One region of the Erwinia sp. genome, then DNA from elsewhere that is predicted to be linked to it. Evidence: riboswitches for the same ligand, from Rfam matches in the RefSeq annotation. Region 1 holds a riboswitch; each other region holds the start of a gene.
The links. A riboswitch is a leader RNA that binds a small molecule or an ion and turns the genes downstream of it on or off. The one in region 1 is predicted to bind thiamine pyrophosphate.
Positions count from the first base shown of each region.

Region 2: linked by a shared signal. The riboswitch ahead of thiB (thiamine ABC transporter substrate binding subunit) and the one ahead of thiC (phosphomethylpyrimidine synthase ThiC) in region 1 are both predicted to bind thiamine pyrophosphate.
Region 3: linked by a shared signal. The riboswitch ahead of thiM (hydroxyethylthiazole kinase) and the one ahead of thiC (phosphomethylpyrimidine synthase ThiC) in region 1 are both predicted to bind thiamine pyrophosphate.

Region 1 covers NZ_DALZCD010000030.1:6,024-20,527, reverse strand. Annotated here, with positions in the region: gene purD (phosphoribosylamine--glycine ligase) at 1-527, shown strand, start outside; gene RTK32_RS04075 (DUF1481 domain-containing protein) at 598-1,248, opposite strand; gene hupA (nucleoid-associated protein HU-alpha) at 1,329-1,601, opposite strand; gene RTK32_RS04065 (YjaG family protein) at 1,790-2,380, opposite strand; gene nfi (deoxyribonuclease V) at 2,446-3,114, opposite strand; gene hemE (uroporphyrinogen decarboxylase) at 3,117-4,184, opposite strand; gene nudC (NAD(+) diphosphatase) at 4,224-4,997, opposite strand; gene rsd (sigma D regulator) at 5,072-5,575, shown strand; TPP riboswitch at 5,665-5,765, shown strand; gene thiC (phosphomethylpyrimidine synthase ThiC) at 5,841-7,775, shown strand; gene thiE (thiamine phosphate synthase) at 7,772-8,416, shown strand; gene RTK32_RS04030 (HesA/MoeB/ThiF family protein) at 8,409-9,170, shown strand; gene thiS (sulfur carrier protein ThiS) at 9,154-9,354, shown strand; gene RTK32_RS04020 (thiazole synthase) at 9,356-10,132, shown strand; gene thiH (2-iminoacetate synthase ThiH) at 10,129-11,250, shown strand; gene RTK32_RS04010 (capsular polysaccharide synthesis protein) at 11,247-12,275, opposite strand; gene RTK32_RS04005 (PLP-dependent aminotransferase family protein) at 12,684-14,123, opposite strand; gene RTK32_RS04000 (DUF1127 domain-containing protein) at 14,207-14,482, shown strand.
Region 2 covers NZ_DALZCD010000248.1:621-6,409, forward strand. Annotated here, with positions in the region: gene leuD (3-isopropylmalate dehydratase small subunit) at 1-275, shown strand, start outside; gene RTK32_RS17180 (sugar efflux transporter) at 331-1,509, opposite strand; gene sgrR (HTH-type transcriptional regulator SgrR) at 1,755-3,416, shown strand; TPP riboswitch at 3,452-3,550, shown strand; gene thiB (thiamine ABC transporter substrate binding subunit) at 3,590-4,576, shown strand; partial or broken gene thiP (thiamine/thiamine pyrophosphate ABC transporter permease) at 4,552-5,789, shown strand, end outside.
Region 3 covers NZ_DALZCD010000006.1:17,589-23,377, forward strand. Annotated here, with positions in the region: gene apbC (iron-sulfur cluster carrier protein ApbC) at 1-171, shown strand, start outside; gene RTK32_RS01075 (GNAT family N-acetyltransferase) at 384-806, opposite strand; gene RTK32_RS01080 (hypothetical protein) at 803-1,063, opposite strand; gene RTK32_RS01085 (hypothetical protein) at 1,184-1,354, opposite strand; TPP riboswitch at 1,617-1,713, shown strand; gene thiM (hydroxyethylthiazole kinase) at 1,746-2,531, shown strand; gene thiD (bifunctional hydroxymethylpyrimidine kinase/phosphomethylpyrimidine kinase) at 2,528-3,325, shown strand; gene RTK32_RS01100 (GntR family transcriptional regulator) at 3,519-4,205, opposite strand; gene RTK32_RS01105 (mannitol dehydrogenase family protein) at 4,307-5,764, opposite strand.

The DNA.
Region 1 (14,504 bases):
TTTGGCCAACCGTCCGTGGCATGGCGGCAGAAGGCAACGTTTACACCGGCTTTCTGTACGCCGGTCTGATGATTGATAAAAGCGGTCAGCCAAAAGTCATCGAATTTAACTGCCGCTTTGGCGATCCTGAAACGCAGCCGATCATGCTGCGCCTGCAGTCCGATCTGGTCGATCTTTGCCTGGCGGCCGTTGATGGCAAGCTGGATACCAAAGATTCCGTGTGGGATCCCCGTCCTTCGCTGGGCGTAGTGCTGGCGGCGGGCGGTTATCCCGGCGATTACGCCACCGGTGACCCGATCCACGGTCTACCGTTGGAAGCGTCACCGGACGGCAAGGTGTTCCACGCCGGAACCAAAATGCAGGACGATCTGGTGGTGACTAACGGCGGGCGTGTGCTGTGCGTCACCGCGCTGGGTGAAGATGTCGCGGCGGCTCAGCAACACGCTTACGAACTGGCTAAGCACATTTCCTGGCACGGCAGCTTCTGCCGCACCGATATCGGCTACCGCGCTATCGGGCGTAAATAAGACGGGTTGAAGGGGATGACGTCGCTTGTCCCCTTTTGTTCCAATAAGGTGACAGAACCCGATAAGGCGCCTAAAAGCTCTCTTCCTGGGGCTGCTGCCGACAAAGGTCTTCCGGCGTGGCCAGCAGCAGCTGCGTGCCGCCAGGCGCTTCCAGCCAGGCAATACTGAGCGGTTTATCTGAGCCCTGTTGATGTTGGGTAATATAATGCACGGCATTGCTGTCAAAACCAGGCGAGGCTTTACCGCCTTCACACAGCCTGACTACGCCGGAAGGCGTCCATACCCCCTGAATCAGCCTTACGCGTCCTCGTAACAAATCATCGCTAATCGTTAGCATACGTCCGGCTTCAAACTGATAAAGCGCGATCGCATCGGCCGTCAGCGCTTCTCGCCGCTGTGCCAGCTGACGCTGCATAAAACTCAGGCGTCCGCGTTGATCAAACCTCAGCGTCACGCTTTCAGGATGCGCACCCACGGTTTGGCGTTCAACAGAAATGAGTTTGCCCTGTTGCCATTGATAATCGGTGGTTTCCGTTACCGGCTCGGTGAAAGGGGTGTAGACCGTCTGCAAATGGGTTGACTGGGAAGCATGCGTTTTGCGCCAGATACGCACAGTGCCGCGATCGGCCAGATAGCCGCTAGCGGTAAAATCAGGTGGCGGCGAGCTACAGCCTGCTAACAGCAGCAGGAGCGGCAAAAGGGAGCGGGAGAAAAAGTTCACAAGCTGTCCTGGGAGAAACAGCTAAAAAGCCTTAACAAAAGGGGCTTAACGCCCCCCTGTTTAAAACTTTTCACTGTCGATTATTTAACAGCGTCTTTCAGAGCTTTACCAGAAACGAATGCCGGTACGTTTGCAGCTGCAATTTTGATTTCGTTGCCGGTCTGCGGGTTGCGGCCAGTACGCTCAGCACGGTGGTTAACTTTGAAAGTACCAAAACCAACCAGTTGTACAGCATCACCTTCTTTCAGAGACTCAGTAATCGCAGCCAGAGTGGATTCCAGTGCAGCTTTAGCCTGGGTCTTAGACAGGTCCGCTTTGTCCGCAATTACATCAATCAGTTGAGTCTTGTTCATAAGTTATCCTTACAGTGTATTTATCGCTTGCTAAGCATCGAGTGCGAGGGAAAAACCAGTTTCTGGCACTCTCCTGCATACACGCACCGATAGCCACTTTTTTCAGCCCCACAAATGTAGACCAGACTGGGGGCGAATGTGAAGCCTTAAGGCGCTACAAATCAGGCCTGAAGTCACGTTTTATCGCCTTACTGCTGAAAATTTATACCGATATTACTGATCCCTGATTCCCGCAGGTCAGAACGCAGTCCTTTTATCAGTTCCGGATCCCTTTCCTCACAGGCACTGAGCAGGCGAAAAATCTCCCACTGGATGTCCCATTCTTCTTCGACCGCGGGATTCGCTTTTAGCTCTTCCTCGGTCATTTCGCGTTCAGCCTGAGTCATTTCCAGCATGGCAACAGACGTGATTGAAGCTTCGCTAACGGCAATCGCATGTGCCAGCGTTTCACCGCTTAAGCGAGAGTGCAGCAGTTCGCTCAGCGCCACACAGGCATCAATAGCAGGGTAAACGCCGTACAGATCGTAATCCGCCGCCGCCGGGATGGCCTCTTCAAACTTTTCCAGCTGCGAGTCAAAATTCACTTTGGCATCTTTCACCAGCAGCGTTTCCCAGACCAGATCGAGAATGCGGCGATAGATCTGGCCGTCGCCAAACCCGGTCTGACGGCAAAATGCCCAGTAATTGGGATACATACGCTCGCACAGGCAGGCCATAAAAGTAACGTGCTGCCAGCTTTCCAGTTTTTCCAGCCGCAGGTGAATCGGATTACGTAACATGTTGGGATCTCTTAAACAAAAGTGCGCGGGCTGCAGTGTAACCGAAAAGCCCGCGCCTCACACCGTTATAGCAGAGTGCCCAGACGGGCGAAAGCAGGCCGGTTGGACGCTACGGCATCGGCCCAGCGCGTCGGTTCCGGCAAGCGGTAGCCCTGCAGGCAGGTTTCAACCCAGTGCAGCGCTGTATCGGCGCTGACGCGGTGGCCCGGCGAAATAAACAGAGGATTGCAGCGTTTTTTGCTGCGCAATACCCAGCCAATCTGCTCGCCCTTATCGATCAGCGGCTGCCGGGAACCCGGCTCGTCGCCTAACGGCTCGAACTTGCCGCACAGCCGGCTTTTCGCCACGCCGATAGTCGGCACATCCACCAGCAGGCCAAAATGGCTGGCAACGCCAAGGCGGCGAGGATGCGCAATGCCCTGACCATCCACAAACAGCAGATCGGGTTTTTGCTCCAGCTGCTCCCAGGCGGCCAGTAGAGCAGGATATTCACGAAACGAGAGAAAACCGGGAATATAGGGCATGGTGGTCGCTATCCGCGCGACGCGATGCTCAATCAGCTTCAGCGAGGGATATTCCAGCAACACCAACGCGGCGCGCGTGACCTCACCGCCCTGCTCAAATCCCACATCCGCCCCGGCGATATAGCGTGGCGGCATTACGTCAAAATCATCGGCGCGTACCACTTCTGCCGCACGCGTCGTCTGTTCCTGCTTTAATGCCTGTATATCCATAATTAATCCTGGTGATACTGTCCTGACAGTTTGTGGACGGCCTCCACAAAAGCACCCGCGTGTTCCGGTGGGACATCCTGATGAATGCCGTGACCCAGGTTGAACACGTGGCCCGTGCCGTTGCCGAAGCTCTGAAGAATACCCGCGACTTCCTGCTCAATTCGGGCAGGAGAGGCATAAAGCATAGAAGGATCCATGTTGCCTTGCAGCGCCACCTTGTGACCGACGCGTCGACGTGCCTCGCCAATATCCATGGTCCAGTCCAGACCAAGTGCATCGCAGCCGGTTTCCGCCATCGCTTCCAGCCACTGACCGCCACCTTTGGTAAACAGCGTAACGGGCACGCGGCGACCGTCATTTTCACGCTGCAGGCCATCAACGATTTTGTGCATGTAGTGCAGAGAGAATTGCAGATAATCGCGCCCGGTAAGGACTCCGCCCCAGGTATCGAAAATCATCACCGACTGCGCGCCCGCACGGATCTGGGCATTCAGATAAAGCGTCACGCTGTCGGCCAGCTTATCCAGCATCAGGTGCAGGGTTTCCGGCTCGGCGTACATCATCTTTTTCAGTTTGGTAAAGGCTTTACTGCTGCCGCCTTCGACCATATAGGTCGCCAGCGTCCACGGGCTGCCGGAAAAACCAATCAACGGCACCGCGCCCTGTAAATTTTTACGGATGGTGCGCACGGCATTCATCACATAGCCCAGCTCCTGCTCGGGATCGAAAACGGGCAGTTTTTCTACGTCCGCACGGCAGGTGACAGGGGAAGAAAAGCGTGGCCCTTCGCCCGCTTCAAAATAGAGTCCCAGCCCCATCGCATCCGGGATGGTCAGGATATCAGAGAAGAGGATCGCCGCGTCCAGCGCGTAGCGACGCAGCGGTTGCAGCGTGACTTCACAGGCCAGCTCAGCATTTTTACACAGCGACATAAAGTCGCCGGCCTGGGCGCGCGTCGCCTTGTATTCCGGCAAATACCGTCCGGCCTGACGCATCATCCACACGGGCGTAACGTCTACCGGCTGACGCAGCAGAGCACGCAAATAACGATCGTTCTTCAGTTCACTCATCTTCAGGACTCTTTTTCATTCAGACGCACAGTATATCAGTTATTCCACAGCGGCGCGGCAGAGCGCGACGGTGTCTTCTATCAGTCGACGCGCCACCGTTCCCGCTGGCGGCAGCGACGGCAAAGCGTCGAAGCGATACCAGTTAGCGTCCAGCAGCTCTTTAGGATCGATGTTGATCTCGCCACTGTCGTAATCGGCCATAAATGCCATCATCAGGGACTGCGGGAAAGGCCAGGGCTGCGAAGAAACATAGCGCAGGTTTTTCACCCGGATGCCGCTCTCTTCCATGACTTCGCGCGCCACGGTCTGCTCCAGCGTTTCACCCACCTCAACAAAACCAGCCAGCACCGTGTAGATGCCGTTGCGGTGTCGGGTATGCTGTGCCAGCAGGATCTCATCATCACGCCGGATAGCTACGATGATACAGGGCGCAATTTGCGGATAGTAGCGCTGGCGGCAATGACTGCACAGGCAGGCCCATTCCGTTTTACTGCGAGACATCGAATGGCCGCAGTAACCGCACCACTGGTGCGAGCGGTAAAATTCCGCCAGCTGAATACCGCGTCCCGCCAGCTGAAACAGCGCGGGATCCTGATCGAGCAGCTGTCGCAGCGATGCCATTCCTTCTGGCCGATTTTCGTTAATCAGCCTTACCGGTTCACCCTGCCACTCCCCTATCGGTGCACCCTTCGAGCCGACCAGGCCTAAATCTTGTGCATTTCCGTACGGTAATTGACCTTTTGGCAGCCAAATTTTCTGTTCGTGGCTGACAATCCACCAGCCAGCGTCTACGCTTGAAATCTCAAGTTCCATAAATTGCTCATCCTCACTTCACGCACTTACCGGATTGGGATAGACAGTTAAAATAACACTTTTTGGAGTCACTCATGCTTGACCAGCTGGAAGTTTTGGCCTCGCGCGTAGGCGGATGCAGCGAACTGGTAGACTTTTGCCTTCACTCACGCAAGCAGCTGTTAGTTGCTTATTATCAAATGGTTGGCATGAAGCCTAACAAAGAATCGCTGACCACGCTCGACGAAGAGGCGCTGGATAACTTCTGTCAAAGCCTGGTTGATTATCTCTCAACTGGCCACTTTACGGCATACGAGCGCTTTATTCAGGAAATGGAAGGAACCGAGCAGCTGGCCAAAGCGGCGCTGATTTATCCTTCCCTACAGTCCAATACCGAACAGATTATGGGTATTTACGACGCGCACCTGGAAAACGCCATCGATCACGATAACTATCTGGAATTCCAGCAGGCGCTGTCGATTGTCGGCGAAGCGCTGGAAGCCCGCTTCACGCTGGAAGATAAATTCATTCAGCTGGCGCTGGAAAAGTATATGGGGAAGCCCGCAGCCAATGATTCTGCAATGGCCCGTCCTGCCTGAAAAGTTCTCCGTTTAAATTCTTGAGCTTTCCATAACGTCCCTTTATGCTGAAAAGGCAATCAGATGATTGCCCCTGGCGAAAGCCAGATGTCTTCTTGTCGGAGTGCCCCTCGGGGCTGAGACCGTTAATTCGGGATCCGCGGAACCTGATCAGGTTAGAACCTGCGAAGGGAACAAGAGTAAAGATCCAGGTTGGGGCTATCGGCCCCGCGCTTACTCCTCCGAACTCCGGACAAGCAAATTTCCCTTAAGTCAGGAACTTGCTATGTCTACCCAGGTTAAGAAATCCAACCGACGCGAACAGCGCGCTGAAGCCCAACAGTTTATCGCCGCTTTACAAGGCACCGCCTTCCCCCATTCCAAACGTATTTATCTGACCGGATCGCGAGCCGATCTGCGCGTGCCGATGCGTGAAATTCAGCTCTCGCCCACCCCTGTTGGCGGCAGTAAAGAAAACCCGCTGTTCGAAGAAAACGAGCCAGTACCGGTTTACGATACCGCCGGACCTTATGGCGATCCCGACGCCGTTATTGACGTCCATGCCGGCATCGCCAGGCTGCGCGAAAGCTGGATTGCAGAACGTGCCGATACGCAATCGATTGAGCAACTGAGTTCTGTTTATACGCAGCAGCGCCTGGCGGACGCAGGACTGGATCATCTGCGCTTTGATAATTTGCCCCGTCCGCGTTGCGCACAGGCTGGCCGCCGCGTCACCCAACTTCACTACGCACGCCAGGGCATTATCACGCCGGAAATGGAATTTATTGCACTGCGCGAAAATATGGGCCGCGAACGCATTCGCAGCGAAGCGCTATTGCAACAGCATCCGGGAGAGAGCTTCGGCGCAAGGCTGCCGGAAAACATCACCGCCGATTTTGTTCGGCAGGAGGTGGCCGCCGGACGCGCTATTATCCCGGCCAATATCAACCATCCTGAATCGGAGCCGATGATTATCGGCCGCCATTTTCTGGTGAAAATTAACGCCAATATCGGCAACTCTGCGGTCAGTTCCTCCATCGAGGAAGAAGTCGAAAAGCTGGTCTGGTCGGTGCGCTGGGGGGCGGATACGGTAATGGACCTCTCTACCGGGCGGAATATTCATGAAACCCGCGAGTGGATCCTGCGCAACAGTCCGGTGCCGATTGGCACGGTGCCCATCTATCAGGCGTTGGAAAAGGTTAACGGCGTGGCGGAAAACCTCAACTGGGAAGTGTTCCGCGACACGCTGCTGGAGCAGGCTGAACAAGGCGTGGATTACTTCACTATTCATGCGGGCGTGCTGCTGCGATATGTGCCGATGACGGCAAAACGCCTGACCGGCATCGTTTCGCGTGGGGGATCCATTATGGCGAAGTGGTGCCTGTCGCATCATCGTGAAAGCTTTCTCTACGAACGCTTTCGTGATATCTGCGAGATCTGTGCCGCTTACGATGTCTCGCTGTCGCTGGGCGACGGCCTGCGCCCCGGCTCGATACAGGATGCCAATGACGAGGCGCAGTTTGCCGAGCTGCGCACGCTGGGCGAACTGACAAAAATTGCCTGGGAGTATGACGTGCAGGTGATGATTGAAGGCCCGGGACATGTGCCGATGCAAATGATCAGACGCAATATGACCGAGCAGCTTGAGCACTGCCATGAAGCGCCTTTCTATACCCTCGGCCCGCTGACTACCGATATTGCGCCAGGCTACGACCATTTCACTTCCGGTATTGGCGCGGCGATGATTGGCTGGTTTGGCTGCGCCATGCTGTGCTACGTCACGCCGAAAGAGCACCTGGGCCTGCCGAACAAAGAAGATGTAAAGCAGGGATTGATTACCTACAAGATTGCTGCCCACGCAGCCGATCTTGCCAAAGGCCATCCGGGCGCGCAGATCCGTGACAACGCCATGTCGAAAGCGCGCTTTGAATTCCGCTGGGAAGATCAGTTTAACCTGGCGTTGGATCCGCATACTGCCCGCGCTTTCCATGATGAAACGCTGCCGCAGGAGTCCGGCAAGGTCGCCCATTTCTGCTCTATGTGCGGCCCGAAATTCTGTTCAATGAAGATCACTCAGGAAGTCCGTGAGTACGCCGCAAAGCAGGAAGCGGAAGCGCAGCCGATCGCAATAGGCATGGCGGAAATGTCGCAGGCGTTCCGCGATCGTGGTGGCGAACTTTATCACGCTGCCGATGCACTGAAGCCGGAGGAAAACATATGAGCCGTGCCGCTTTTCCCCCAACGGCGGCCAGACTGGGACTTTATCCGGTGGTGGACAGCGTGGTCTGGATTGAACGTCTGCTCGCAGCTGGTGTACGAACCCTCCAGCTACGCATTAAAGATTTACCCGAAGACGCGGTAGCAGAAGATGTAGCAACGGCTATCGCGCTGGGTAAACGCTACCAGGCCCGTCTGTTTATCAACGATTATTGGCGGCTGGCGATTAAGCATGACGCTTATGGCATCCATTTGGGCCAGGAGGATCTGGATAGTGCCGATCTGGATGCGATCCACCGTGCCGGGCTGCGCCTGGGATTATCCACGCATGACGATGTGGAACTGGATCGCGCGCTGGCCGAGCGCCCTTCTTATCTTGCGCTGGGACACGTCTTCCCTACCCGGACAAAAGTCATGCCTTCTGCCCCCCAGGGGCTTCAGGAACTGAAGCGGCATGTCGGGCGGCTCAAGGGCATCTCAACCGTTGCTATCGGCGGCATTTCGCTGGCGCGAGCGCCTGAGGTACTCGCTACCGGCGTTGGCAGTATCGCCGTGGTCAGCGCCATTACCCAGGCTGCCGACTGGCAGGCCGCTACCGCGCAGCTGCTGTCACTGGCCGGCAGCGGAGGGCCACTCCATGCTTAGCGACGGCGATTTTATGCGCTACAGCCGCCAGCTGCTGCTGGAAGAGTTTGGCCCACAGGCTCAGGAAAAGCTGCTGGCGGCCAGCGTGCTGATTGTCGGACTGGGGGGTTTAGGTTCACCAGCCGCAGCTTATCTTGCGGCTGCGGGCGTGGGCAAACTGCTGCTGGCTGATGACGATAAGCTGCATATCAGTAATTTGCAGCGCCAAATCCTTTACCGCAGCAGCGATACAGGCCAGCCAAAGGCGGTCCTGGCGAAGGATCGTTTACAGGCGCTGAACCCTCAGGTTGAGTTCATAGCGCTTGAGCAGCGCATGGATGCCGTTACGCTGCAGGAAGAGGTGCAGTCTGCCGATCTGGTTCTGGACTGTAGTGACAATATGCAGACGCGTCACGCCGTTAATGCTGCCTGTGTGACAGCCAGCACGCCGCTAATCAGCGCCAGTGCGGTGGGCTTCAGCGGTCAGATAATGGTGCTCGCCCCGCCTTTCCATCAGGGTTGCTATTGCTGCCTGTGGCCTGATGAAACGGAGCCGCAGCGCAACTGCCGTACCGCAGGCGTGCTCGGGCCGGTCGTCGGCGTGATGGGCACGCTTCAGGCGCTGGAAGCGTTGAAGATGCTGGCCGGTCAGCCGTCGGCGCTGGACGGTAAGCTGCGGCTGTTTGATGGTAAAACGCAGGCCTGGCGCACGCTTGAACTGGAGCGCAACCCAGGCTGCCCGGTATGCGGAGGCCCTCGTGAACATCATCATTAATGATGAGCCACACGTTTTTGCCGCGCCGCTGACCCTGACCGTCTTGCTGGAGCAGCTTTGCCATAGCCCCTCCGGCACCGCACTGGCCGTGAATCAGCGGATTGTGCCGCGAGACCGCTGGCCTGACTATCTTTTACAGGAAGGCGACAGTCTGGTTATTTTCCAGGCCATCGCCGGAGGCTGATATGCTACAAATTGCTGATAAGACCTTTTCTTCGCGCCTGTTTACCGGCACCGGTAAATTTTCCAGTCCTGCGGTTATGCTCAGTGCCCTGCAGGCGTCCGGTACGCAGCTGGTGACGATGGCAATGAAGCGCGTAGATTTACGTGGGGGTGATGACGGTATTCTGGCGCCTTTACGCCAGCTGGGCGTGCAGCTTCTTCCCAATACTTCAGGCGCGAAAACCGCCGAAGAAGCCATTTTTGCCGCCCGCCTGGCGCGGGAGGCCCTGGGCACGCACTGGGTGAAGCTGGAAATCCATCCTGATGCCCGTTATCTGCTGCCCGATGCCGTAGAAACGCTCAGGGCGGCGGAGACGCTGGTACGAGAAGGCTTTACCGTTCTGCCCTACTGCCATGCCGATCCAGTGTTGTGTAAAAGGCTTGAGGAAGCGGGCTGTGCCGCGGTCATGCCGCTTGGCGCACCGATTGGTAGCAATCAGGGACTGAAAACACGTGATTTACTGGCCATCATTATCGAACAGGCCAGCGTTCCCGTGGTGATTGATGCCGGCATTGGCGCGCCCAGTCATGCCAGCGAAGCACTGGAAATGGGTGCCGATGCGGTACTGGTGAATACCGCTATGGCTTCCGCCCGCGACCCTGTTCAGATGGCGCGCGCCTTCCGCCTGGCCGTAGAAGCGGGCGAGCTGGCGCGGCAGAGTGGACTGGGAAGCCGTCAGCAGCAGGCCGTCGCCACCAGCCCGCTGACCAGCTTTTTGCAAAGCGGAGCGACCTTATGAAAAGCTTTGTCGCGCAATGGGAGCAGCTGGACTGGGACGATATTCGCCTGCGTATCAACAGCAAAACTTCCGCAGACGTGGTACGGGCGCTCAATGCCCCTGTGGTAGGCCGCGAGGAGCTGATGGCGCTGTTGTCACCTGCCGCGCAAGCCTGGCTGGAACCCATGGCTCGTCAGGCACAGCGACTGACACGCCAGCGCTTTGGGCACGCTGTTAACCTTTTCGTTCCGCTTTACCTCTCCAATCTTTGTGCTAACGATTGTACCTATTGCGGCTTCTCAATGAGCAATCGTATCAAGCGTAAAACGTTGGATGCACAGGAGATAGAACGCGAGTGTCTGGCGATCAGGGCGATGGGATTCGATCAACTGTTGCTGGTCACTGGCGAACACCAGGCGAAAGTCGGCATGGACTATTTCCGGCGCCATCTGCCTGCTATTCGCGCGCATTTCAGCTCGCTGATGATGGAAGTCCAGCCGCTGGGCCAGCAGGACTACGCGGAACTGAAAAAGCTGGGCCTGGATGGCGTGCTGGTCTATCAGGAAACTTATCATCCGACGGTATACGGTCAGCATCATCTCAAAGGCAATAAGCAGGATTTTTTCTTCCGGCTGGAAACGCCGGACAGATTAGGGCGCGCGGGTATTGATAAGATTGGGCTGGGTGCGCTTATCGGCCTTTCCGACAGCTGGCGCACCGACTGCTATATGATGGCGGAACATCTGCTGTGGCTTCAAAAAACCTACTGGCAAAGCCGCTATTCAGTGGCTTTTCCTCGCCTGCGGCCTTGTGCCGGCGGCATTCAGCCTGCCTCAATCATGGATGAAGCCCAGCTGGTACAGGTTATCTGCGCGTTTCGCCTGTTTGCACCGGAAGTGGAGCAGTCGCTGTCAACGCGCGAATCGCCGCAGTTCCGTGACAAAGTGGTACCGCTGGCGATCAATACGGTGAGTGCTTTTTCAAAAACGCAGCCCGGCGGCTATGCCGACGGGCAAAGCGAGTTGGAACAATTCTCACCGCACGATAATCGCCCTCCGCAGCAGGTTGCCGAAGCGCTGATTCGCGCCGGCATGCAGCCCGTCTGGAAAGACTGGGACAGCTGGCTGGGAAGAGCCTAAGCGCCTGCACTGCCGGACATGCCGGGCATCGGCATGTCTGGCACATTCGGCAGCCTGTCGGGCACATCCGCAAACAGCACCTGCCCCAGTAAACTGTCCTTATTTACCGCACCATAACGTAAGTTGGTGCTGAGATATTTCCGATCCAGTCCGGTCAGCTTGACGATAGGCGGCAAAACGTCGGGCAAACGATCGATCATCAGCATACGGCTAAGCTGTACGGCATCCCAGCTCACCAGGCGCTGATAATAAAGCGCATTAGCCTCGCACTTTCTTAAATAAAAATTGTAATCATTATATTCGCGCAGCGCCTGCTGCTGCGTAATATTCAGGATAAGATATTGCGGGTCGGTGATTTTCTGCACCAGCTCCTGATAATTGGGCAGCTGCTGAAGTTGTTTAAACATTTCTTCCGCGCCCAGGGTGAGAATAGGACGGAAATAGCTTAGCCAGCTGGCAATAAACGAGTTCTTTTTCGGTGCGGCCATAAACCAGGTTTCAATCACCGGATAGCGCCGATCGACAGTGGAGACATCGCGATAAAACGCGACCATGTCATAACGCTGATTGCCGTTAACTGCCAGAAACTCATCCAGCGTACGGTTCAGTATCACGCTGGCATCCATCCAAACGCCACCGTATTTATACAGCAACTCCAGACGAATAACGTCGCTTCTGTGCGCCACCAACATATCCTGACGTGTAAAGACCAGGTCGGGCAGATAGTGCGACAGATTCGCGTCATTGACCACCGTGACCGACCATTCAGGGTTCTCACGCGAGACCTTATCAACGAAACTCTGAATTTCTTTCGGCAATGTTGAGCCTGCCCAAAACATCCAGACCCTTTCAGGAATGTCACCGGATATTCTGTTATGAACAATAATATCCATATCCTGTTCCAGAGCAGGATTATATTCCGCTAATTTTTTTCTTTTCAGTAAGGCTTTTTCAACACGCAGACGTAGCGAAACCGCATTTTTCATGGCCGGGCGCACCATGGCCTTTATCTTATTTTTATTCATAATACCTCACAGCAGCTGGCTGACAGTGCTGAGCGACGACAGGGAAGTGCGCCGCGTGGCCGGCAGCGGGAATTTATATTAATTTAACAAGATGGGATAGACATCTCAATATTAAGCGCAGAGCCTGAATGCATTTAAGAGAAAGCTCAGGAAAAGAATACAAATCAAAAAAATATATATAATATAAATGCGACTACCGTACCCCTGAAAATTCCTATAAATAATTAATTAGCCTTTCCTTACCTTCTATTTTTTAACGTAAAAATAGAAAAGGACAATAAATACCCGAAGCGTGTTCCACAAATCAACTCTGGTTATGACTGGCGCTGGCAAGATAAATAGAATCGCTGTTGGCGTTGTAAGAAGCCGCGCCCAAGCCCGTTAATTTTTTCCTCTCGGGCCTGCCCCTCACTCCGCAACGATACCGGGAAGCGCCGCCTCGAAAGCCTGTTCAATGGCGGATCCCAGCGTGACCAACGCTCTTTCCGTCTCTGCCGTAAAAGGCAGGCCGTAATTAAGGCGCAAACAGTTTTGATATTTGCCCGAGGCGGAAAGCAGCGACCCAACAGCGATCTGCACGCTCTCATCGCGCATCTGCTTACTCAGCTTTACCGTATCCACGGCTTCCGGTAGCTCAATCCACAGGAGATAGCCGCCTTGCGGACGCGTAACGCAGATGCCGCAGGGGAAATACTGTAAGACGGCAGCGGTAAATATATCCAGGTTACGCCGGTAGTACTGCCTCATACGGCGGAGATGGGCAGGATAGTAGCCCTGCCGGACAAACTCCGCGGCCGCGAGCTGCGTGTGCTGCACACCCGAACCGGTGACGATATATTTCATATGCAGCACACGGTCCAGATAACGGCCCGGCACGACCCAGCCTACGCGTAGCCCGGGTCCGAGCGTTTTGGAAAACGAGCTGCAGAGCAGCACGCGGCCATCACTGTCGAAGGATTTTATCGTCGGCGGCCGCGGGTACTCCCAGGCCAGTTCGCCATAGACATCGTCCTCAATAATGGCGATATCAAAGCGCTGTGCCAGTGCCAGCAAGGCACGCTTACGTCGCTCCGGCATAATAAAGCCCAGCGAATTGTTACAGTTGGGTACCACAATTACCGCTTTAACAGGCCATTGCTCCAACGCCAGCTCCAGCGCTTCCAGGCTGATGCCCGTCTGCGAATCGGTCGGAATCTCAATCACCTTTACGCCAAAGCCGCGCAGCGTCTGCATAATACCGTGATAGGTGGGCGACTCTACCGCCACAATATCGCCCGCCTGACAAACGGCGCGAATCGCTACCGATAAAGCTTCATGGCAGCCGTTGGTGACAACAATTTCTTCTGGCGTGAGCTGGCAGCCGCTGTCGATAGCCAGACGGGCCACCTGCTCGCGCAGCTCGGGCATGCCGTAAATATTGTCATACTCCAGCAGCCTGCTGTCCTGTTGCTGGGCGAGACGACCGATAATTTTCCACAGCGGTTTCAGGGTCGACTGTATCAGGTTAGGCGTACCGCTCCCCAGCTGCAGTATTCCCTGTTCCTGCCGGGTACTAAGCTGCTGCAGCACCGCTTCCCACTGCGTGATGTCTACAGGCTGCTGAACCGGCCGCGTCAGCGCAGGCAGAGGATGTACGGATTGATGCGGCGTCACGAAATAACCGGAACGAGGCTGAGGCGTAATCAGCTGCTGCTCTTCCAGCAGATAGTAAGCCTGCTGAACAGTGCTGATACTGACGCCATGCTCTTTGCTCAGCGCCCTGACCGACGGCAGACGTTCTCCGCACAGATAAAGCCCCTGATTAATACGCTGTGCCAGTAAATTAGCCAGATGCTCATAACGTGTCATCGCTTTCACTTTCCTTTTCACAGGGGAAACCAGTACAGATCCGCAGGCAAAACACCATTCAGACCTACTATCGCGCAGTTTGTATGTTAAATAAAAGTGATTATTGCATCTGTATCCCTGTCCGGCCGCCGCGCAGAATAGTTGTACAGCGAAATGAGGAGACGGGGATGGAATTTAACGAAAACAGAGGCGGGCAGCCTTTCAGAGCGTCGCCCTTTGTACTGATGTTCAGGTTACCGCGGCGGCTCTGGCTGGCCTGGCGACAGCAGGCACGCAGCCGCAAAGCATTAGCACGGTTGAGCGATGCACAGCTAAGAGATATTGGGCTAACCAGCGATGATATTAAGCGATACAGGTAAGTCAGCTATTCGAAGCGGCTTT
Region 2 (5,789 bases), on a different contig from region 1:
CCAATAATTCGTTTAATAACCAGCTGCTGCTGGTCACGTTAAGCGAAGAAGACGTAGAGGTGCTTTTCCAACAGGTGGCCGCCGAGCCGGGCATCCGCTTTACCGTGGATTTGGAAAAACAGGAAGTGGTGGCGGGCGATAAGCATTATGCTTTCAGCATTGATGCTTTCCGCCGTCACTGCCTGCTTAACGGGCTGGACAGTATTGGCCTGACGCTGCAGCATGACGCCAGCATCAGCGATTATGAACGCCGCCAGCCGGCCTTTTTACGCTAGCGCCAGCAGGTTAAAAGCGGTCCACGCACGTTTCGCCAGGGCCGCTTCCCCTCCCTCACACATTCTTGACCTTAGCCGACATCGCCAGCGCCGCCACCGAGAGGATCAGCGCGCCCCAGTAAACCGAATAGTGGCCAAATGTTTCTGCCAGCGCGCCCTGTAGTACGCCTGCCAGGATCACGCCGGTTGAGATGCTATTAGTGAAAAGCGTGGTGGCCGCCCCGGGTCTGCCAGGCATCAGATCCTGAAAATAGAGCATCCCAATCCCGGCGATGATGCCGATAAAAATAGCGTTGAAAATCTGTAGCGCCAGCAGCGCGGCCCGCGTGTGGAACAGCACCAGACCCAGATAAAACAGCACGCCTGCTGCCACGGCAAACAGCATCATATTGCGCTTGCCGAAACGTTTAACGTAGTGCCCGGCCAGCAGCATCGCCGGGATCTCCAGGCCCGCCGCCACGCCCATCAACAGGCCCGCAAGCCTGTCCGGCAGGCCCAGCACGCTGCTGATATACAGAGGCATATCAATAATATACATAGTGTTGCAGGTCCACATCAGCAGCGAGGCGATAAATAACAGGCGCACATCCCTGTTTTTCCACGCGCTGATTTGGGTGATCACCACGTCCGGCGCCTGTTCAACCCTTGCCACAGAGGGCAGCGCAAACCAGATCAGCGCGATGCAGAGCACAAACAGCCCTGCAGCTACGGAAAACATGGTGGTAAAGCCGTAGTTCAGCGCCAGTGCAAAGGAAAGCGGTGGGCCAATTACCCATGCCAGCGAGAGCTGGGCGCGCATAACCGAGCTGAACATTACAACTTCACGCGCGGAGCTGTCCGCATATTCACGCGCCAGCGCAAAGATTTGCGGCATGGCAACGCTGGCCAACGCCGACAGCAGCACGCCAAAAGTGATCAGCGTCAGGTAGTGACGATTGAAGGCGAACAACAGCGCATTCCCTACCGCCATCAGGCAACAAAACAGGATCAGCATGCGCCGATCGCCACGGTCATCCGATCGTTTCGCCAGCAGCAGGCTGACGGCAATACCGGCAATCGCGTTCACGGTATAAAACAGCCCCACCCAGAATGGCCGTTCGCCGACTTCGCGCGTCAAAAACAGGCTCAGCGTGGGGGCCTGCAGCGCACCCGCAATCCCCACCATAAAAGAGACGGCCATAAAAGCCAGGTAAACAGGGTTAAGACGACGGCGACGCGTTAGCAGCGATTTCATACCACATCCCTTGCAATAAAAGAGGCCTGCATGCAGGCGCAAACAGCAAGCATAGAAGAAAAAGCAAAATGAAAAAAGCCAGCGGGCAAGACGCCTGCTGGCTGGTGAAAATACACCCTACTCAGATATAAAGTCTTGAAAGCGCGCCATTCAAAAGAATGCCTCCCGCCCTTTCATCGTGAAGCAGTATGGGCTTAATATGGGGCAGAAAAAACAGGCGACTTTTCAAAAAGAGTTCCCCTTTTATGCAATCGACACGTTTACAACAGCAGTTTATCCGGCTCTGGCAAAGCTGTGAGGGTCAGCCGCAGGCTACCACACTCGATAGTCTGGCGCTTCAGCTCAGCTGTTCACGTCGCCACATGCGCAATCTACTTGGCGCGATGCAAGAGGCAGGCTGGCTGACGTGGCAGGCCGAGGCCGGGCGCGGCAAACGCTCGATGCTGACGTTTCACTATACGGGCCTTGCGCTTCAGCAGCAGCGGGCAGAAGACCTGCTGGAGCAGGATCGTATCGATCAGCTGGTGCAGCTGGTTGGCGACAAAAATACCGTGCGGCAAATGCTGCTCTCTCATCTGGGCCGGAGCTTTCGTCAGGGTAAACATATCCTGCGAGTGCTCTATTATCGTTCTCTGCTTAACCTGAACCCGGCGACCGCGCTGCGCCGCTCGGAAACGCATCTGGCCAGGCAGATTTTCAGCGGTCTGACCCGTATAAATGAGGAAAACGGGGAAATCGAGCCGGATATCGCTCATCACTGGCAAACGATTTCCTCACGGCACTGGCGCTTTTATTTACGGCCCGCCGTGCATTTTCATCACGGCCGCGAAATGGAAATGGCGGATGTGATTGCCACGCTGGAACGGACGCGGGCCCAGCCGCTTTTTGCAAACATTGCACAGATTCACTCTCCTACTCCCTGGACGCTGGATATCCACCTGCATCAGCCTGACCTCTGGCTGCCCTGGCTGCTGGCGGGGGTAAGCGCACTGATCGTGCCGAAAGAGTGGCCTGCTATGCCCGATTTCAGTCGCCAGCCCATCGGGACCGGGCCTTACGCCGTGGTACGCAATCAGCAAAGCCAGCTGAAAATTGAAGCCTTCGATGCCTATTTCGGCTACCGCGCACTGCTTGATGAGGTCAATATTTGGGTATTGCCGGAAATCAGCGAGGAGCTGGTTTATTCGGGCGTCAGGCTGGAAGGCGGCAGCGTGGGTGAAAAATCGGAGGAAAGCCGGCTTGAGGAGGGCTGCTATTTCCTGCTGTTCGACCAGCGTTCGCCCCTGGGGCGTGATGAGCAGATCCGTCGCTGGGTTAGCGCCATCGCCAACCCGATAGCGCTGCTGAGCCATGCCGGAACCGGCTATCAGCGTTACTGGTTTCCGGCCTACGGACTGCTACCGCGCTGGCATCATCGACGCGATTTAGACGTGCCGGAAAAACCGGCGGGCCTGACCTCGCTCACGCTGACCTGGTATGGCGATCATCTTGAGCATCAGGCCATCGCTAATCTTCTCCAGCCGCTGCTGGCTGCGCAGGGCGTGGCGCTGGTAACGAAGCAGGTCGATTATACCCGCTGGCATCAGGGCGAGGCACAGAGCGATATCTGGCTGGGCAGCGCTAACTTTACGCTACCGCTTGAGTTTTCACTATTTGCCCTGTTATATGAAATCCCACTGCTGCAACACTGCGTGCCGATTGACTGGCAGCAGGATGCACAGCGCTGGCGCGAACAGCAATTGTCGCTGGCCGACTGGAGCAGGCAGCAGGTGGCCGACAGCTATCTTCATCCGCTTTTCCATCACTGGCTATTGCTGGAAGGCGAACGCAGTATGCGCGGCGTGCGCATGAACACGCTTGGCTGGTTTGATTTCAAGTCCGCCTGGTTTGCGCCCCCCGAATCATGACGCTTTCGCTACTCTACAGAAATCATTAGAATAACTCGTTCTCAACGGGGTGCGCGGCATCAGCCGACGCTGAGATAAACCCGTCGAACCTGACCCGGCTAATACCGGCGTAGGGATTTGAGAGTGCTTCACCTGCTCAGATCGCGCGTCGCCTGACCATAAAGGAACGCCAAGTGCTAAAAAAAGTCCTGCCTCTGCTGCTGCTTTGCTCGCTTTCTGCCGCTGCTGCCAAACCCGTGCTGACGGTTTACACCTACGATTCTTTCTCTTCCGAATGGGGGCCCGGCCCGGCTATTAAAAAAGCTTTTGAGGTTAACTGTGGTTGTGAGCTGCGCTACGTCACGCTGCCCGACGGTGTCGCGCTATTAAACCGTCTGCGTATGGAAGGAAAAAACAGCCGGGCCGACGTGGTGCTGGGGCTGGATAACAACCTGCTGGATGCGGCGGAAAAAACCGGCCTGTTTGCCGCCAGCGGTGTTGATATCCGCAGCGTCACCGTACCGGGTGGCTGGACAAACAGTACTTTCGTTCCCTATGACTACGGCTGGTTCGCCTTTGTTTACGACAAAACGCGGCTGAAGACGCCACCAAAAAGCCTTAAGGCATTAGTCGAAGGCGACCAGCCGCTGAAGATTATTTATGAAGATCCGCGTACCAGTACGCCAGGTCTGGGCCTGCTGCTGTGGATGCAGAAAGTCTATGGCGATGATGCCCCCGCCGCCTGGCAGAAGCTGGCACAGAAAACCGTTACCGTAACCAAAGGCTGGAGCGAGGCCTATGGCCTGTTCCTGAAGGGCGAAGCAGATATGGTGCTGAGCTACACCACCTCGCCTGCTTATCACCTTATTGAAGAGAAAAAAACCCAGTATGCCGCCGCCGATTTCAGCGAAGGTCACTACCTTCAGGTGGAGGTCGCCGGACAGCTAAAAACCAGCAAACAGCCACAGCTGGCACAGAAGTTTATGCAATTTATGTTGGATAAACCTTTCCAGCAGACTATTCCGCAGGGTAACTGGATGTATCCCGCCGTAGCAGGCAAGCTCCCGGCTGGTTTTGATACGCTTCCTCTGCCGAAAACCACGCTGCAATACTCGTCGCAGGACGTCGCCAGCCATCGCAGCCAGTGGATCAGCGAATGGCAACGCGCCGTCAGCCGCTAGCCCGCCGTCAACCTTCAGGCAGCCTCGTTCCCGGCTGCCTTGCTGCCACGCTACTGGTCACCGTGGCGCTGCTCGCTTTTATCGCGCTTGGGCACAATGCGCCGGTCAGCGTGCGCGCGCTCTGGCAGGACAGCTATCTGTGGCACGTGCTGCGCTTTTCCTTCTGGCAGGCCTTTCTTTCTGCTTTGCTGGCGCTTACGCCTGCCGTGCCGCTGGCGCGGGCGCTCTATCGTCGCCGCTTTCCGGGCCGCGAAATCGTGCTGCGCCTTTGCGCTATGACGCTGGTGCTGCCCGTATTGGTCGCGGTTTTCGGTATCCTCAGCGTCTATGGCCGTACAGGATGGCTGGCAACGCTCTGTGCCTGGCTGGGCGTCGACTACCGCTTCACGCCTTATGGGCTGCAGGGCATTTTGCTGGCGCATGCCTTTTTCAACCTGCCGCTGGCCGCCAGACTGCTGCTGCAAACGCTGGAGCAAATTCCTGCCGAACAGCGTCAGCTGGCAGCGCAGCTGGGCATCACGGGGTGGCATCAGTTTCGGCTGGTCGAGTGGCCCTGGCTACGACGCCAGCTGCTACCGGTGGGTTCGCTGATCTTTATGCTCTGCTTCGCCAGTTTTGCCACCGTGCTGGCGCTGGGTGGCGGCCCCAAGGCCACCACCATTGAACTGGCGATTTTTCAGGCGCTGAACTTTGATTACGATCCTGGCCGCGCGGCCCTTCTGGCGATGCTGCAAATGGTCTGCTGCCTGGGCCTGGTGGTGGTGAGCCAGCGGCTGAGCAAAGCGCTACCGTCGGGTACCACTACTCTGCAAGGCTGGCGAGATCCCCAGGATCACCCGGTCGCGAAGCTGCTGGATGGGGTGCTGGTCTCGCTGCTGCTGCTGCTTGTGGTGCCACCGCTGTTGGCCGTGGTTATCAGCGGCTTAAACAGTAATCTGTTCAGCGTGCTGCAACAGCCGGCGCTCTGGCAGGCGGCTTTTATCTCGCTACGGATCGCGCTTGGCGCTGGGGTGCTCTGCGTGCTGCTGACCACCATGCTGCTGTGGAGCAGCCGCGAGCTGCGCCTGCGCCAGCAGCCTTTTGCTGGTCAGATGATGGAGCTGAGTGGAATGCTGATCCTGGCGATGCCGGGGATCGTGTTGGCTACCGGCTTCTTCTTGCTGCTGAACGATACGGTTGGTCTGCCCCGGTCTGCTGACGGGATCGTTATTTT
Region 3 (5,789 bases), on a different contig from region 1:
CCGCTGCATATTACGCTGCGGGAAGATTTGGACGACGGAATGCCGACGGTGGTACGCCGTCCCGACAGCGAATTTACCTGGCTTTATCGACAGCTTGCCGGCCAGGTCGCTGCCCAGCTTTATTGGGATGGCGAAGTGATCCCGGACGATATCGCTTTTCGCGTAGTGTGACGGCAAATTGACGGGGGACGGGCGTATAGGGCGCCCGCAAGATTGTTTGTACCCGGTATCAGCCCGTGGTTAAGCTGATAGCCAGCGGCAAAGGCAGATCGACATGTCGTTAACCCGCCCCTGCGCGAACGGTCTGTTTATCCAGCCAGCCCGCTGCAGTAAACGCCGCCGTGCTTAAATTTTTCAGTGGCCTGACGGGCTTCTCAGAGGTTTTACAACACGTAATGCAGCAGCAGATATTCTCCCTGGTCGCCTTCGCCGCTGCTGATAACCTGCCAGCCGTGACGCTGATAAAAAGCCAGCGCCCGGCTGTTTGCCTTCAGGCATTTTAATGCGCCGGTGGAGGTAAAGCCTGCCTGCACCGCGTCCAGCAGCTCGCTGCCGATGCCCTGACCCTGATACGCAGGATCGACAAATAAACTGTGCAGAAAATTGTCAGCGGGCAGCAGGGCGGCAAATCCCGTACGGTGGCCGTCGTGCTCGGCGACCAGAACGCGCTCGCCCAGCGTCGTCCGATCAAAATCCTCCAGCTGCCAGTCGCTGCCGTCGAGCCAGTGCCAGTTCGCCTTGCGTGCAGCCAAAAACAGCGTGCGCAGAAAGGGACGATCGGCTTCGATAAAGGCGCGTACCGTCATCGGTTGTCTCCCCAAACGGGCTTAACGTGCCTTTCGCTGTCGATACCCGTCCCGCGGTAGTCGTAGTCGATTTTGCCTGCTTCAAAAAGCTGATCTAACAGGCGGAAATTATCCGGCGGCGTGACGTTGCAGCGGCTGTTCAGCACGGTATCCCGAATGGTGAAGGCGCGATCGCCGCGCGCTATCTGCTGGAGATAATGCAGCATTTGCAGCGCCGCAACGCTGATGCCGTATTGTTCATTAAGCGGTCTTGTCATCTTACTTCTCGTCAGGACAGGATGGCGAACTTTATCAAAAGCCGCTAAGAGATCGGAGATTATGACGCAAAAAATCCCGACGGCAAAAGCGGCCGCCGGTAAATAATCAGAAATTCACCGTCATGCCGCCAGCCAGCAGCCAGTCGTTGGCGCCTTACTGTTGCAGCCTGCGCTGATCTTTACTGCTGTCCAGTTCAGCATGATTTGCGGCGGCGGCGGCGTCAGCGCATTAACGCCATGCCATGCCCAGCGCTCCTTACCCTGGGTAACCGCGTCTTTATGCCAGTACAACGTGCCGTTGCTCTAAGTGTCAGTGATATCGGGATCGCTGCTGGCCGCCATCGCCTGCGCGACGAAATCATCCTGAATAAAGAGGATATAGGAACGCAGGGAGTAGGGGCCCACGCCGCGTCAGAGGTCAGCACGGCCGCCAGTTTCCAGTTTTTTTCTTCATTATCGTAAACCAATCGGGCTGCCGCTGTCCCCTGCCCGCGAGGCGTTAGCGAGGCGTCCTGCGCTTGCGTAAAACGGCGCATTTCCCTATGCTGGCAAGCACTACGACTCGGGGTGCCCTTCCTTGTGAAGGCTGAGAAATACCCGTTGAACCTGAACTGGATAATGCCAGCGGAGGGAAGTCAGATGCTTTATTGCATCGCCTTCTTGATCGCCGGTTGGGAGCGCTATGATCCAACCTTCTCGCTATACGGCCAGTCCGGCCGCCTCTCTTGCCGTTTTCCGCCAGCAGTCACCGCTGGTTCACTGCCTGACTAATGACGTGGTACAAAGCCTGACGGCCAACGTGCTGCTGGCGCTGGACGCGTCGCCCGTCATGGTGACTGAACCTGTGGAAGCGGCACAATTTAGCGCCATTGCAGATGCCGTGCTGATCAACGTCGGCACGCTGACCGCTGCACGTAGCGAAGCGATGCTGGCCGCGGTGGAAGGCGCGACCGCGGCAGGCCGACCCTGGACGCTGGATCCGGTTGCCGTCGGCGCGCTGACTTTTCGCAGCGATTTTTGCCAGCGGCTGCTGGCTTATCGTCCTGCCGCCATTCGCGGCAACGCCTCTGAAATTATGGCGCTGGCCCGTCAGGCGGTTTCCGGCCGCGGCGTCGACAGCCAGCACGATCCGGCTGCTGCCCTTGAAGCCGCTATTCAGCTGGCGCAGTCCGGCGGTACGGTAGTCGTGGTTACAGGCGAAACGGACTACGTTACCGATGGACGGCGGCTGCTGGCGGTATCGGGCGGGTCTCCGCTGATGACCCGGGTGGTGGGAACGGGTTGTGCACTTTCCGCCGTAGTGGCAGCGTTTTGCGCGCTGCCGGGCGACAGGCTGCTGCATATCGCTGCCGCCTGTCGGGTAATGAGCCAGGCGGGCGAGCAGGCAGCGGCAGCGGCCAGCGGGCCGGGCACCTTTGAACCGCTGTTTCTTGATGCGCTTTACGGTCTGCACAAGGAGGCCGTATGAGAGTCAATGCCCTGACGATTGCCGGAACGGATCCCAGTGGTGGTGCCGGGATTCAGGCCGATTTGAAAACGTTTTCCGCGCTGGGGGCCTACGGCACCAGCGTCATCACCGCGCTGGTGGCACAAAATACCTGCGGTGTGCAGGCCGTCTATCCCATCGCAGCCGACTTTGTTGCGGCGCAGCTCGCCTCGGTGTTGGATGATGTACGCATCGACAGCGTGAAAATCGGCATGTTGCAGGACAGCGATATTGTGGAAGCGGTCGCTGCAGGATTGGCGACGGCAGCTATTCCCTGGCGGGTACTGGATACGGTGATGCTGGCGAAAAGCGGCGATCCGCTGCTTTCGCGGCGCGCCGTAGCGACGCTGCGGGAAAAACTGCTGCCGCAGGTGTCGATTATCACCCCGAATCTGCCGGAAGCTGCCGCGCTGCTGGATTGTTTACCGGCGCGCAACGAGCACGAAATGCTGCAGCAGGGCAGGGCGCTGCTGGCGCTTGGCTGTCAGGCGGTACTGATGAAAGGCGGCCATCTAAGCGACAGCGAAAGCCCCGACTGGCTGCTGACAGCGGAAGTGGAAGAACGTTTTACCGCGCCGCGAGTGCCCACTAAAAACACGCACGGTACGGGCTGCACGCTCTCTTCTGCTCTGGCTGCGCTGCGTCCGCGCCATGCCAGCTGGCTGACCACGATAAGCGAAGCGAAAGAGTGGCTGCAGGGTGCCTTGCTGCAGGCAGATACGCTGGAGGTGGGTAACGGTAGTGGCCCGGTGCATCATTTCTACCGCTGGTGGTAGGGCAAAAACCGAGAACAGGGTGAAAAGCGGCATCAGCATCTTGCGTTAAGGCATCACGAGCGGCCGGGTCAGCCACCCTGTTGATTTACATTAAGGCATTACAAGCAGTCGGGCAGTTACCTTGTTGATTTGCGTTAAGACACCTGTCGGAGAGGCCTGCTGACAGCCGCAACGAGGCGTCAGCGTAACAGGATTAATCCTGTTCAAACCACTCGCTGTTTTGTTCTGCAATCGGCGTGATAGAAAAAATCATCTCCTGCAAATGGCGCCGCAGTGCCTGTTCTGCGGCATCAGCGTCTTTTGCCAACAGCGCCTGCAATATTTCTTCATGCTGATGAATTAAGCTTTCCGGCGGCGAAACTTTGCTGAGGGTCAGGAAGCGCACGCGATCCATCGTTGCTTTAATATTTTCTACCGTTTCCCATGCCAGTTCACAGTTAATGCTTTGCGCGATAAGGCGATGAAACGCATCATCCAGCAGTAAAAACGCCTGACTGTCATTGCGCTCCGCGGATAATTTCTGCAGGCGCAAATTATGCTCAAGCAGGGCGAGTGCCTCTGCAGTCGCTTCCGTCGCCGCGCGTCGTATTACCGCTGTTTCAACCGCTTCGCGAATAAAACGGCCGTCAGCAACTCGACGGGCAGAGATCTTACGGACAAAAGTACCGCGTTGCGGCAGAATCTGCACCAGGCCGGCCTCGGCCAGCTTAATAAAGGCTTCCCGAACGGGCTGACGCGAGACGTCAAAACGGGCAGAAACGTCTTTTTCAGAGAGTAAGGCACCCGGCGAAATCACGCAGGTCACAATGTCCTGGCGTAGAAAACGATAGATTTGCTGATTAACGGGTTCGCTGGCGGTAATGATATAGGCAGTAGACATACGGCAATTTTCATTTCAGTAGTGCGTCGTAGAGCCTGACGCCGGAAACAGCCAGTCTAATCAGCCTGCTGCGCCAGCGCCAGTTCTTTTGCCACTCAGCGTCAGCCAACAACCTGCCTGACCGTTTCTTTTGCACCTGCTTTCAATAACAATTGATAGTAATGACTGACCTTTTGGCGGAACAGCGAGTTATCCGGGAGATCGTCACCGAAAACTGCCCGTAGCGAGAGCAGGGCAGCGACGCGTGCATCGCCTTCCTGACTATCGCTTACCCGCTGTGCCAGCTCGTCACGGAGCGGATCGTTAATGACTGTCGTTTTGCCCTGTTCATCCATGCCGCCGACAAAGCGTATCCAGCTCGCCACGCCCAGCGCCAGCAGCGTAAAATCGCTGCCGTTAGCCAGGTGCCAGCGGATACTGTCCAGCCAGCGCTGCGGCAGTTTTTGCGTGCCGTCAGTGGCTATCTGATAGGTACGATGCCTGATCGCCCGGTTGCGATAGCGGGCGATCAGCGAATCCGCATAGGCCGTCAGATCAACATTTTGGGTGCTCAGCGTGGGGGCCTGCTCATCCAGCATCAGGCTGCGTGCGGCCTTAAGATAGTAAGGATCGTCCATGCAGTCGCTGATATGCTCATAACCGGCAAGGTAGCCAAGGTAGGCCAGCAGCGAATGGCTGCCGTTCAGCATGCGCAGTTTCATCTCTTCAAAAGGCAGCACGTCCGCCACCAGCTCCGCGCCCGCTTTCTCCCACTCCGGGCGACCATTGACGAAATTATCCTCAATGACCCACTGGAAAAAAGGTTCGCACTCCACGGCGACCGGATCGGTGCAGCCCAGCTTGCGGCTCAGCTCGTCAAAGGCTTCCTGCGTCATGGCTGGCACAATGCGGTCCACCATCGTTGAAGGAAAGGTAATATGACGGCTGATATAGTCTGCCAGCTCCCGATCCTGCTGCTGCGCCAGCTGCATGATAACATTGCGCGTAACCCGACCATTTTCCGGCATATTATCGCAGGACATGACGCTAAAGGGCGGCAGGCCCAGCGCACGCCGACGTCTGATGGCCGTCAGGATTATCCCCGGAAAAGAAACGGGCTGCTCAGGATCCGCCAGATCGTGCACGATCGAAGGGTGCGTCAGGTTTAGCTCACCGGTGGCGGGCTGATAGCAATAGCCTTTTTCCGTAATGGTGGCAGAAACAATGGCTACGTCAGGCTGGCTCAGCGCGGCGATAATACGCTCAACACCGTCCTCCCGCGCAAAAAGTGCTTCTTTGACTACGCCAATGACGCGAGTGCGTAGCTCGTCAGCGTTTTTTTCCGTCACGCTGTAAAGGCAATCCTGCTGACGCAGCGCGTGGATCAACTCGCCGCTATTAAGCTGGCATTCACAATAGCCCCAGTCGCTTTGTTGCTCAGCGGCCAGCCTGTCGGTGCAAACAGCCTGATGAGCGCGATGAAAAGCGCCGAAGCCAAAATGCACGATGCGCGTACGTAGCGCGTTACGATTGTAACGCGGTAAAACCGTGTCTGCGGGTAGCCGATCGATCTGTAGCATGATAAATCCTTATCAACTGGCGCCA